3 regions of the Metasolibacillus sp. FSL K6-0083 genome follow, and region 3 is predicted to be linked to each of the others. Evidence: riboswitches for the same ligand, from Rfam matches in the RefSeq annotation. Region 3 holds a riboswitch; each other region holds the start of a gene.

Region 1 (4,269 bases), 1.1 Mb from region 3:
AATTTTTGCATCTGCTCTAACTGCCCCGCTGCGCCAACGACCATACTTTGAATAGAGTTAGAAATCGTTTCGACAGATGTGCTACTTTGCTCTGTAATCGCCGCAAACTCTCGAGTATAAGCTGTTACATCTGTCGAGGCTTTATTTGCTTTTTCAATCACTGTTCCGATTTGCTCTAGCATATGATTAAACTCTGTCGACAATTGCCCTATTTCATCTTTGTATTTATCGTCAATACGTACTGTTAAATCACCATCAGCTGCCTGTGCCATTGCCTTTAGTACTCGATTCATTCGCTTTAAAATAATATAGCGTGTACATAGCGCAATAATTACTGTTCCGATAAATAATGAAATGAATGTATTAATTACAACGCCCGCAATACCATCTAATTCAATTACTTTACTAACTTGTAAACTAATAAATTGTGAAATATGTGAGCTAATAAATAAACTTAGCCCTACCGCTAAAATCATTTTAAATATTAAACTTTTCCAAAATTTTATTTCACGAGAAAATAATTTTTCTTTTACCATAGCTGCTCCCCATTCCTATGTAAATCTACTATCATTGTAAAATAAACATTAAAATTAGTAAAATAGTTGCTCCTCACCCAATCACTTAGTCCTATTTATCATTATAATATTCTTGCCAAAAACGAGTATAGAGCCCTAATGAAAAGGCGATATCATTTTGTAAATTGCTAATCGCAATATTTATACGTTTGCGCGAATAAGTACCCTGCTTATTTATATGATAAGCTACTGTTTCCTCCATGTGCATTAATAAATCGACCATTTGTTCTAAATACATTTTCGCCTCAGTTGAAAGCATCGACTCTTGAAAACCTAAATGAATAAGAGCATTTTTGGCAGATTGAACATTTGTTAAAATTTGTCCCCACTGCGCACGTTTCATAGGTCTATTGAAATCTGTCAGCCAGCTCATCTCATACAATGCCAATAAGGAAATCGAATAAGACACAACATAATCTGGTTGCAGCGCTTTTTCCTCATATAGCGATTGCAAAACCGCTAAATCCTCCTTATATTTCTGCTGACGCATTTCATCAGTCTCTACTGCGACAGTCGGATATACACTAAAAATTGAATATGGAAAGATAATGCCTGAGAACAGCGCAGCAACTAGTAGCCCAATAATTAAAAGCTTCAGTTTTCGTATTATTCCTCCCCTTTTCGCCTTCATCATGGTTTTGATTGATGCCTCCATTCTTTGAAAAAATCTAATAGCTTTTTATGTAATTTTTCATCCACATTTATAATTTCACAACCATGATTATTATATAAAGAGAAAATTTAATCAGCGGGGGTTTTCCTCATCCTCACTGATTGTTAGTTGAACCAATTGGGCTTTTATGCGCAGTGGGGCTCCCACTTAACCGTAAGCGTCTTAGGGATAAATTACTTTAATCCTATTTAATTCCCCTTGGCATACGAAATTTAATATAACGAATGACATTTTCTATATATCTTTCTATCGGCTGACTTGTATCAACTACTAAACATTTGAAATCGGTTGGCTTTTTTGCACTGTTAAGCGTAGCATAAAAGCCTTCCTTCGAACGAATTTCACTAATTTGACTGGGCATCTTTTCTCTGCTTTTTAAACGATGATTGATTTCCTCAAAATCATCAAGGTAGCATTCAATATATTTATATTCTGCATCATATTTTTGAGCTAATTTTATTCCCTTTTCAATCATTTCCTCGTATAAGCACGGACTATCAAGAATCACACTGTGCCCCTGAGATAGATGAAAATCAGCTAATGAAAAATCAATCGTATAGCTTATTTTCCCGGCAAGCTTTCCATCAAAAGAGCTGTCTGCTTCAATCGAATTTAATAAAGCAGATTTTACAATGTCGTGGTCAATAATGATAAAGCCCATTCTATTAGCGATTTCTCTGGCCAGTGTAGATTTTCCTGAACCTGGGAAGCCAGACATTTGTATAAAGTACATTTCCATTCCCCCTCTATAAAGCATTCTACTGCTCCTTATCCCAACTAACAGTGCTTTTTCAAACGAATTATTCTACGAAATCCATTTGTATTAATCAGGGATTTTTCTTTTATGTATACTTTATTTAATACCAAATATGGGGAAATGGCTAGAATATTTTATTAAAATATGTCGGAAATCAGCCATTCACAAAATTACTTTTCCCTTGAAAAACATCATTGCGTTTGCATTAATCGTTTTACTAAAATTTCAATAGTAATGAATTAACTGATAATTCCATCGTGACATTCTAGAAAACATATGCTATATTGTTAACTAATTGCATAGCCATCCACTGGAGGTGCCGTTGTGAACGGCTGAGATCAAAGTAAACTTTGGGATTCCTGGAACCTGATCTAGTTGATACTAGCGTAGGAAAGTGGTCGCCTATTATTTGTTACGATTTTTTAAGTAAGCGTTACTTTTCCTATGGGAGAAGTAACGTTTTTTTATTGGAGGAAACTAAAATGATTCATGCTATTACAAGTGGTCAAGGCTTTACACCACAAACAATTGACCAAATAAAGGATGTCGCTACTCGTGTTGATGCCATTATTATTCGCGAAAAGCAGCTCTCACTTACTGAAATCGATAACGCAATTGCCGCACTTTTACAGGCTGGTATAAGTGCAAAGCAATTAATCATTCATACATATGTGGAGCTCGCTTACAAATACGACTTACTTGGCTGTCATTTTGCAGCAAATCAGGCTGTAAATGTGACACAGCATCCTTTTATATGTGGGCAATCTACGCATACAAAGGCTGAAGCGTTACAAAGTGCTGAAAGAGGTATGCATTATTTATACTTTTCTCCTGTCTTTCCAACAACCTGTAAACCAAATGTACCAGCGCAAGGGCTTCAGGCACTTGCTGAAACATGCCGTACTGTCAAAATACCCGTGCTTGCACTCGGTGGTATAACAAGCAGCAATGCACAACAAGTGATGCAGGTCGGCGCACAGGGCTATGCCGCAATATCAATGTTTTTTAACTAAGGGGAGCAATTTATGAAGTGTCAAGGCTTTACGATTATCGGTGGTGGGGTTATTGGATTATCTATCGCCTATCAATTATTAAAACAGCAACAGCCTGTGACGATTTTCCATACAGAAAAAACAACGACAGCATCACTCGCTGCTGGGGGTATGCTTGGTGGTCAAAATGAATTTCACACACCTTCGCCCCTTTATCATTTAGCACTGGAAAGTCGAGAGCTACACAAAGCACTCGCCGAGGAGCTATTACATTTAACTGGGCAAGAAGTTGGTTTATTACCTTCCGGGCTAATTAAAATTGCAGCTGCTGAGGAAGATAGAGTAAATTTGCAGCAGCAGTATCAATTTTTATATCAGGACCGCCCTACCTCTGTACAATGGCTAAATCAAACAGAGTTACAGCAATACGAACCTTTATTGGGTCATTCTATTACAGAGGGCTTCCATATATACGAGGACCATCAAGTAAATGCAAGAAATTTAACAAAGGCTTTAGCACTTGCTGTACAGAAGCTTGGCGCAAATATAATTGAAGAGGAAGTTATTGCGATAGAGAAAAAGCAACAACAAGTTACACATATCCAGACAGCCTCTAAGCGCTACGCTGTTCAGCAAGCTGTTTTGGCTGCGGGTGCCTGGACAGCGAAGCTTGCAGCCAAGCTTCATATTACTTGCCCGGTGCACCCAGTAAAAGGGGAATGCTTAATGGTAAAAGCGGCACAGCTACCGAAGGCAACCATTTTTTCAACAGATGGCTGTTATATCGTACCAAAGCACAATAATCGTTTATTGATTGGTGCTACGAGCTATCCTCTGCTAGAAGATGATGCAGTAACTGTCGGTGGCATTTATTCTTTATTATCCCGAGCTATTCATATAATGCCATCATTAACGAAGGCTGAGATTGTCGAAACTTGGTGTGGTGTGCGGCCACAAACAATAGACGGACTTCCAATTATGGGTACTACGCAATATAGCAATTTATTTATATGCACAGGACATTATCGCAACGGTATTTTATTAAGTGCCATTACTGGGCTTTTGTTTAGTCAATTCTTATTGGGTGATAGCGTAGCAAAGCAACGGTTAGCGCCTTTTTCATTGCAACGCTTTACGATTTAAAGGAGGTGTGCATTTTGCGCTTATACGTCAACGGTCACAATATGGAAGTACCAAAATCTATTACAACTGTTGTCCAATTACTAGAACATTTACAGCTCAATAAAGAGCTTGCCATTGTTGAAGTAAACG
Region 2 (4,269 bases), 960 kb from region 3:
TGCTGTAATTGGCTTTGAGACAGATGCAAGGTTGAATAAAGATTGTGATGTTAATGGACGTTTTGTTGACAAGTCAGCATTACCAAAAGCTCCTTCGTATAAAATCTCGCCTTTTTTAGCAACAAGGACTGTACCATTTAACAATTCCCTTTCCTTAATTTCATTGAATAAACTTTCTAAGTTAGCCTTTGTGTTAGTCATGATTGTTTTCCTCCTCATCTTGTTTTGTATATGTCTTTTCTACAATGTTACTTAGCTTTGTGATAATCCTTTTGAGTTCTTCCATTTCACTCAATTCCATTTGTGTGTAAATACGATTAATAATTTGACGATTTATTTTTTCTTCTTTTTCAAAATATCGAGTTCCCTTATCTGTCAGTTGCACAAGTATTTCACGTCTATTTTGTGAATTAATAGTCCTCACTAAATAATTTCCATCTTCAAGTTTATTAACAATCTGTCCAACAGCGCTTGATGTTATTTTCATTAGTCGAGCAATTTCTCCAATAGAAATTTTTCCGTAATCTTTAACAATATCCATTAAAATTGTTTGATTCCTAGAAAGATTATCATCTAGTAAAGATTGATATTCTTTTATGATGATTTTATTCATCGTATAATGCATGTCATTTATTTCAGTAACGAGTTCAAATAATTCATCTTTATTTTTTTTCATATTAATAACCTCCTTATATTATAAAGTTTACTTTATTATAAAGTGGACTTTAATATTGGTCAAGATTAATAAAACATTTATATTTATCCGCTTTGCCGTTGAAGATATACAAATTTCCATTAAACTATGTACAAAAACGCTCACTTAATGATGTATAAAATCACTTGCCATCTAGAACTAGATGATTTTTTAAACGATAGGAATTGCCAACGGTAGTGACAACTACTGAGGTTTAGACCAACATGATATTGCCCACTCAGTCGCTCGCACATATGTTGCGGCGGTACTAGACTAGGTCTCCCTTTATCAGCGTGTCGTCTCGCCACTCGCTAAAATCAATCTAATGCATGAATATTATTTCTCCACTTATTTACTTTGTTAAATAGGGGCTGTCCTAAAGCCGTGCATAGCCGGCATTTTGGACAGTTAGCGATGATATTTCATAAGATGTTGATACATATAAACAGAAAACGCCTCTTTTAAAAATGGGATGAACATTGACTTTAGCAGTGTACTCCTTCAGTAAAAGGGAAGCGATGAAAACATTGATTTCAATACAGTGACAAAAAATGGATTTTCGGTCAACTCCACAAATGAAGCGTCCAAAATGTAGTGCTTTAGCACACTTTTTGAACGCTTCCTCACTAAGATATATTAAACTGGTAAATCCAATGATAAAAACTCAGCACGTTGTTGTGCGTGCTTGTCGAGCATAATTTGTTCAGGCTGGATGCCTTGTTCACGTAGTATTTCAATGTTTTGTGCAAGGAATTCATCGCTGCCAACAACGTAGAATAAACCTTCTTTGTCTGCGGCTAGATTTTTCACTTCTTCATAATAGTCTTTGCGATTATCGACGAACTGTGCGATGAATTTCTTGGCAGGTGCAGATTCAAAAATATTTGGGAATAAGAAATCCTTTGTGGAATCGATATTTAGTGAATGAATTTGATTCACATTGTCTGCACGCTCTAAATAATCAAGTACAAGTGGTCTAAAAGTAGCTAAGCCGACACCAGATGATAGCAGATAAATATTTTTATTATCTCTTTTTAGCGGTACATTCGAATGTGTTTTAAAGATTGCTACTTCAGTGCCAATTTCAATATTTTTTAAAATCGATTTGAATTCAGAGCATTGTTCTTTAATGCGTGTTGTAATACCGATTGAATTTTCGTGCGGTAAAGTGGAGATTGACATATGGCGGATGAGCGCGCGGTTTGGCTTTTCTCCAGCATTAAATCCCTTTAGTGCGAAATGGGTGTGCGAGCCTTCTTCCCATGTAAAGCCCTCTGGAAGGTCCAGCATGTATGTTTTAACCTCAGGCGTTTCTTCAATAATCTTATTTATTTTCGTCCAGTAAATTTGCATTATATCTTCTCCTCACTTATTTGTATGTCACTATCTACTATACAATAAGTGATAACTATTCTCAATTAAATAGATTGATTATTTTAAAGAATATTTGACATTTAATTTTAATGCGTTATGATGGATTTGAAATTAAAATATGATTCTTTTTCTACTAGGGGTGCCAAATAATGGCTGAGACTTACTCTTAGAACCTGATCTCGTTAGTACGAGCGGAGGGAAGTAGATGGGAAATGAATTCGTTTAATAACGATGTATTTTGGCATATATTTGCTTACTTCATTCAAAAACGAAACCCTCCTACTAGTGTTCCTTTTAGAAAAAGAACAAATTAGGAGGGTTTTTTTATGAAATTTACTGATGAATTACGTTTAGCAACAAAGGAGAGCTGGGAGAAAAGCTTAAATCACCCATTTGTACAAGGCATTGTGAAGGGGGATTTACCTCTTGAAATTTTCAAAAATTATATTTTGCAAGATATCTATTATTTGAACCATTATGCAAAAATTCATGCGCTGGCAGCGGCACAAGCAGAGGATTTCGCGATTACCGCTTTTCTGGCAGAAAAAGCGCGCAATACCGCACAAGCTGAATTAGGGGTGCATGAAGCACATGCGAAAATATTAAATATTACTGAGGAAGATATGGAAAGTTTCAAGCCAGCACCAACTGCTTACGGCTATACATCACATTTATATCGCTCAACAATGTATGGAAATTTAGCCTATATTATTTCGGCTATGTTGCCATGCTATTGGCTATATGCTGATATTGGCAAGGCTTATGAGCACGCAAATCCAGAAACTGAAATTTATCGCAATTGGCTTGCGACATATGCGAGCGATTGGTTCCAAGAGGCAACACAGGCTCAAATTGATTTATTAAACTCACTTGTGGAGGATATGAACGAAAAAGAAAAAGAGAAGGTGAAGGAACAATTTATTATCGCAAAGGAATATGAACTAGCATTTTGGGAGATGTCCTATACATTTGAAAAATGGTTATCACAGCGTGATGAGAAAGTGAAGTCATAGGTGGGGGATATATTGCCATGCGAATAGTCTTGAAATATTTAGCATTATTATCACTAATCTTCCTTTTAACGAGCTGTCAGACAAAGGAAGGGAATGAAAAGGTTCAACTGTTCTTAGATTGGACGCCAAATACAAATCATACAGGAATTTATGTAGCAAAGGAAAAAGGATTTTTTGAAGAAGTAGGCTTAGACGTTGAAATTATGCTGCCAGGCGAGGTACGTGCGGAGCAAATTGTAGGGTCTGGCAAGGGGCAATTCGGAATTAGCTTTCAAAATCAAGTAACGCAAGCGCGTTCAGAAGGTCTTCCTATTGTTTCAATCGCTGCGATTATTCAGAAAAACACTGGAGGCTATTATACGCCAAAGGCAAAGGGAATTAAAACGCCAAAAGACTTTGAAGGGCATATATACGGTGCATATGGCTCGGAATTAGAAAAAGCTTCTTTACAGGCTGTTATGAATAAAGAAGGTGGAGATGCTTCGAAAATTGAGACGGTACAAGTCGGCAATACAGATTATTTTGTAGCGCTAGAGCGAGACATCGATTTTGTCAGTATTTTTTATGCATGGACAGGTATTGAAGGTGAGATTCGTGATGCGGATATGCATTTTATTAAAACGACTGATTATGCGCCAGAGTTAGATACTTACTCACCCCTTATTATTACGAACGATAAAATGATTGAAGATAATCCTGATACAGTGCAAGCCTTCATTAATGCTGTATATAAAGGCTATGAGTTTGCAATTGATAACCCACAGAAATCGGCGGATATTTTAATTGCTGCAGAGCCCGACCTTCAGCCAGAGCTTGTGAGACGCAGTCAGGAGTGGCTATCTCCTCACTATAAAGAAGGTGCAGAGGCTTGGGGTGTTCAAGAGGCAAGTCGATGGGAAAACTTTGCGGAATTTATGGTAAAGCATCAGATTATCGGTGAAGTAGATATTCAACAAGCATTTACAAATGAATTTATCGCGAACGCAATGAAGTGAGGAAACAGCTATGAGAATAGAAAATATGTGGAAGTCGGTGCTAGCTCTTCTAATCGCAATTACTCTTTGGGAAATAGCAGTGAAGCTGTTGCAGATTGAAGTATGGGTACTACCTGCACCTTCCGTTATCGCAAAGGAAATGTTCATTGTTTTCCCCGCCATTTTCCCGCATATGCTGGCGACGATAAAGCTT
Region 3 (4,269 bases):
CTCTGCTACTTCCTTGCTTTTCACATATGTAAAGGCGAGCCGCAACAGTTCCTCACCATGCTCACGAATAAATTGCTCTAGCTGTGACAACCGCTATCCCCCCTTTTTCGTTTCACGTTAGACGGAGCACCTGCTCATTTGGTTTCAAATTTTGAAACTATGTTTTATTTACAGCGTATAATAAAGTGAACCCCCAGTCTATAAAGGCTCTCACATACTTCTATGAAATTGATGATAAAAGAACGGTTAAAATTTGGGATTTTACAAATGGAGGGATGGCAATGCGTGTACTGCTAGAAATCAAAGGAACTTCACAATACGATGCGAGCGTTCAGCCAAATTACCAAAATTCTGCATGTGGTCCAACAACGCTACACGTTATTTTAAAGTATTTTCACATAGCCAAAGAAATTAATGATTTATATAAACAGCTAGGTACAACAAAAATCGGCTTATTTCAATGGCGTCTCATCAAAAGAATGCGCAAGTTGTTCGGTGCTAATTTTACTATTCAAGGTTGCTCGCTTGCAGAAGCATTGGCACAGCTTGAACAAGGAAATCCTGTGGCATTGAAATTCGACCAATATTTTAACCTACAGTGGCGGTCAAAAAAGAAGCCTCTATTCAAATATCATTGGGTTCCACTCATTGGCTATGAAAGAAAAGACGGGGAATTATATTTAATCATCCATGATAACGGTGGACGAGGCCGAAACAGCCAAATACGTTCATTTTGCTATGAGGACAATAAGCATGTGTTAAACTTTGTAAAAATAGAGCAGAAAAATACATAAGGGCTATATGAAAAAGCAACTGCCTTTCCATATAGCGCTAAAACCTGCTGCTCCGTTTATCCCGCATTAACGGGCAGTAAGACGCCCACTTCAAAACTTATGTGAAAATACGCTAAGGATTATTAGGAAGTCAACTGCCCGTAAATGCCCGAATGGTTCAACTAACAATCCGTGGAGAAAAGCATCCACGGATTGAAGGTTCACTTTATCCCGCATTAACGGGCAGTAAGACGCCCACTTCAAAAATTATGTGAAAATATGCTAAGGATTATTAGGAAGTCAACTGCCCGTAAATGCCCGAGTGGTTCAACTAACAATCAGCAAGGATGAGGAACATCCGCACTGATTGAAGTTTCACTTTATGATACAGAAGCTATGCCATGTAATTTTTTTGCGACGAGTAACCTTATTTTCTATATCGTTTCAAAACGCTTTGCAAATACAGTGTTGCGCAAACTTACTGCAATAATAACCCCTAGCACCGCACCAATTGCACTTGACACGAGGAAGGCTGGCATAAAAGCAAGTGCCGTAACAGATGTACCCATTAATATTTTTGCATATGGGACAGCTACTAATGATGCAATCACACCTGTACCAATCACTTCACCAATACCCGCCAGCCATACTTTATGGCTATATTTATAAGCTATAGCCGCTAAAAAAGCCCCGATGACACTACCCGGAATCGCAAGTAACGAGCCTGTTCCCGTAAAAATACGAACTAATGCTGTAACGAAAGCAATTACTACAGCTGGCACAGGTCCTAACAATATAGCACTCACAACATTGACAGCATGTTGAATAGGATATGCACGCGCAATACCTGTAGGAATCGCTACAAACATTGAACCTGCCACTGCAATGGCCACAAACAGCGCCATAACAGTTAATTTACGAACTGACATAAACAACACCTCTTTTAATTGTTATTTTTGAGCATTACTTATCAGCGGATTTGCGCAAATTATTTGCACATTTCTTTCCAAGCAAATTTTCCTCCTAAAAATAAATTTAAAAATGCCGCACCCATTGTAGAAAGGGAGCGGCATAGAGTGAGCAAATTCAATCAATGTCGCCACTTCCCTACGCTAGTGTGAGCTAGATCAGGTTCAAAGGGTCTGCATAGTACATATACATCTCAGCCTTTCAAAAGGCTCCCCTAGTGGTGCAAGCAATTTTCTTCTATTATTACGGTAATTTTGTTATTCGTCAATGTCTTTATAGACCAAGCGAACGTGCGTGGCGGATAATTAAGCGCAAGCCTTTATTATCCAGCTGTGATGCAACCGCCTCATTAAACGCAGGAACTACTAAGTCATTCAGCTCCGCTTCAATGGCTGCATCGCAATTAATTGTCGCGAGCTGATGCGAGAGCTTTAGCATGTCCATACTTTCATGGATTTTAGTACGCTGCGCAGGCTTTAGTTGGTCAAGTGCTGCTAGCACTCCCTCAATTGAATGATAGGTTTGAATGAGTTGCAGTGCTGTTTTAGGACCAATTCCTTTGACACCCGGATAGCCATCGCTCGCATCCCCCATAAACGCCTTCACCTCAGCAAATTGCTTTGGGGCGATGCCATATTCTTCGCGAAAGCGCTGCTCTGTGTACGTATCATATTCTGTATAACCCTTTTTAGTAAAAGCGATTGTTGTCTTATCATTTAATAATTGTAATAAGTCGCGGTCACCGCTAATGACAGTAATCTCCGCATCGTCTTTCCATTTCTCAATCATGGAGCCGATTAAATCGTCTGCCTCCAAGCCGCTAATGCCGAAGTTTTTCCAGCCCATCATTTCTGATACATCCTTCACCATATCAAACTGTGGCAGCATTTCTTCTGGTGGTGCAGGGCGGTTTGCTTTATATCCCTCGAATAAATCATTGCGGAATGTATGCATGCCCATATCCCAACAAACAGCTAAATGTGTCGGCTTCATCAAGTTTTGAGCTGTTAAAACATGACGGGCAAAGCCTTGTACTCCATTTGTTGGCGTGCCATCCTCTAAACGAATATATTGTTTCATCGCAGCGGAGGCGAAAAATGAACGAAATAGTAGTGCCATGCCATCAACAATAAGTAAATGTGGTTTTTCCATATGTATTCCTCCATTCCCCCTTAGCATAACATGACGCTAGCGAAAAAGTCATTTTGCGCCTGCTTCTAGCGTCTTACATAGGCGAAAAGAGTCATGCCTACACCTAGTGCAGCACAAACTAAATACATTTGTGAATAGGGCAGTAAATCTGCGACTGATCCCATCACTCCCCCTCCTAAAGTAATACCTATGTCTGCTGTCGCAATAAATAGACCAAGCAGTATGCTACGATTAGCGCTCGGCAATACAAAGGTTAAATAGGTTGTTAAAAAATGATTATCACAAACAATTGTCAATGCTTTTTCTAAGGGAAATCGAAAACAGCTGCTTACCTACTTATCCAAAGGATTTTCGGTAAACAGCTTCGTTAATAATCAATAACGCTTCAGCTAACTATAATCTAGATTTTCTTAAGCTTGCTTAAAAACTTCTCTTTATTAACGAGTGTTTAGCTACCCGCTGAAATCGGTCAAATGCTTACATTCACCTCCCCATCTTTAAAGGTAGGTGACCTCTGTATCTGTCGCTTAACTATCGGTACAGAAAGCATTTGCCCAAAAAATTAAGGCATTAAATATTGTGCAATTTTCTCTACATCTTTATTGAATACACGGTCCTCTGTAATACCTGCCGCAATTTCACGGATTTCTTGCCATTTTTCATATAACTTTGGAGCCATTTTCTTCACATCTCGATATTCAACAGCTGTCGCAGCACAAAATGCTTCAATAGCTAAAACACGTCGTGTATTCGCAATTATATTATAGGCATGGCGCGCGCCTGTTGTCCCCATGCTAACATGGTCCTCTTGATTTGCAGAAGATGGAATAGAATCAACAGATGCTGGATGTGCAAGTGTTTTATTTTCTGATACGAGGCTTGCTGCTGCATATTGTAAAATCATCGCTCCCGATTGCAAGCCTTGGTGTGCACTTAAAAATGCTGGTAACCCTTCGCTTAGAGCTGGATTGACAAGACGCTCGATACGACGCTCAGAAACATTCGCTAATTCAGCAACACCAATTTTTAAGAAATCCATCGCAAAAGCAATTGGCTGACCGTGGAAATTCCCTCCTGAAATAACGCAGTCCTCTTCATCAAAAATTAATGGATTATCTGTCGCCGCATTCATTTCAATTTCTAGCTTTTCCTTTACGTAGTTTAAAACTTGCCAGCTTGCCCCATGAATTTGTGGAATGCAGCGTAAAGAATAAGGGTCTTGTACACGCAATTCACCTTGCGTTGTCATGAGCTCGCTGCCTTCAAACCAATCGCGCATACGAGCTGCTACAGCGCTTTGTTCTTTAAAGCCGCGCACCTCATGAACAGTAGGATGGAAAGCATCTTTAATACCTCGTAAACTCTCCAATGTTAA

What was found. A riboswitch is a leader RNA that binds a small molecule or an ion and turns the genes downstream of it on or off. The one in region 3 is predicted to bind thiamine pyrophosphate.
Region 1: it holds a riboswitch for thiamine pyrophosphate, as region 3 does, so the genes downstream of both, MHB51_RS04790 (thiamine phosphate synthase) here and thiW (energy coupling factor transporter S component ThiW) in region 3, are expected to answer to the same signal.
Region 2: it holds a riboswitch for thiamine pyrophosphate, as region 3 does, so the genes downstream of both, tenA (thiaminase II) here and thiW (energy coupling factor transporter S component ThiW) in region 3, are expected to answer to the same signal.

What each region holds. Positions count from the first base shown of each region.
Region 1 is NZ_CP152046.1:1,010,886-1,015,154, forward strand. It holds gene MHB51_RS04775 (methyl-accepting chemotaxis protein) at 1-536, opposite strand, end outside; gene MHB51_RS04780 (hypothetical protein) at 628-1,230, opposite strand; gene MHB51_RS04785 (ATP-binding protein) at 1,433-1,981, opposite strand; TPP riboswitch at 2,308-2,415, shown strand; gene MHB51_RS04790 (thiamine phosphate synthase) at 2,488-3,018, shown strand; gene thiO (glycine oxidase ThiO) at 3,031-4,140, shown strand; gene thiS (sulfur carrier protein ThiS) at 4,146-4,269, shown strand, end outside.
Region 2 is NZ_CP152046.1:2,724,585-2,728,853, forward strand. It holds gene MHB51_RS12795 (serine hydrolase domain-containing protein) at 1-201, opposite strand, end outside; gene MHB51_RS12800 (MarR family transcriptional regulator) at 194-676, opposite strand; gene MHB51_RS12805 (dihydropteridine reductase) at 1,331-2,047, opposite strand; TPP riboswitch at 2,194-2,285, shown strand; gene tenA (thiaminase II) at 2,395-3,081, shown strand; gene MHB51_RS12815 (ABC transporter substrate-binding protein) at 3,099-4,076, shown strand; gene MHB51_RS12820 (ABC transporter permease) at 4,087-4,269, shown strand, end outside.
Region 3 is NZ_CP152046.1:3,685,658-3,689,926, reverse strand. It holds gene MHB51_RS17225 (sigma-70 family RNA polymerase sigma factor) at 1-90, opposite strand, end outside; gene MHB51_RS17220 (C39 family peptidase) at 282-794, shown strand; gene thiW (energy coupling factor transporter S component ThiW) at 1,208-1,702, opposite strand; TPP riboswitch at 1,861-1,968, opposite strand; gene MHB51_RS17210 (5'-3' exonuclease) at 2,016-2,894, opposite strand; partial or broken gene MHB51_RS17205 (MFS transporter) at 2,960-3,163, opposite strand; gene hutH (histidine ammonia-lyase) at 3,457-4,269, opposite strand, start outside.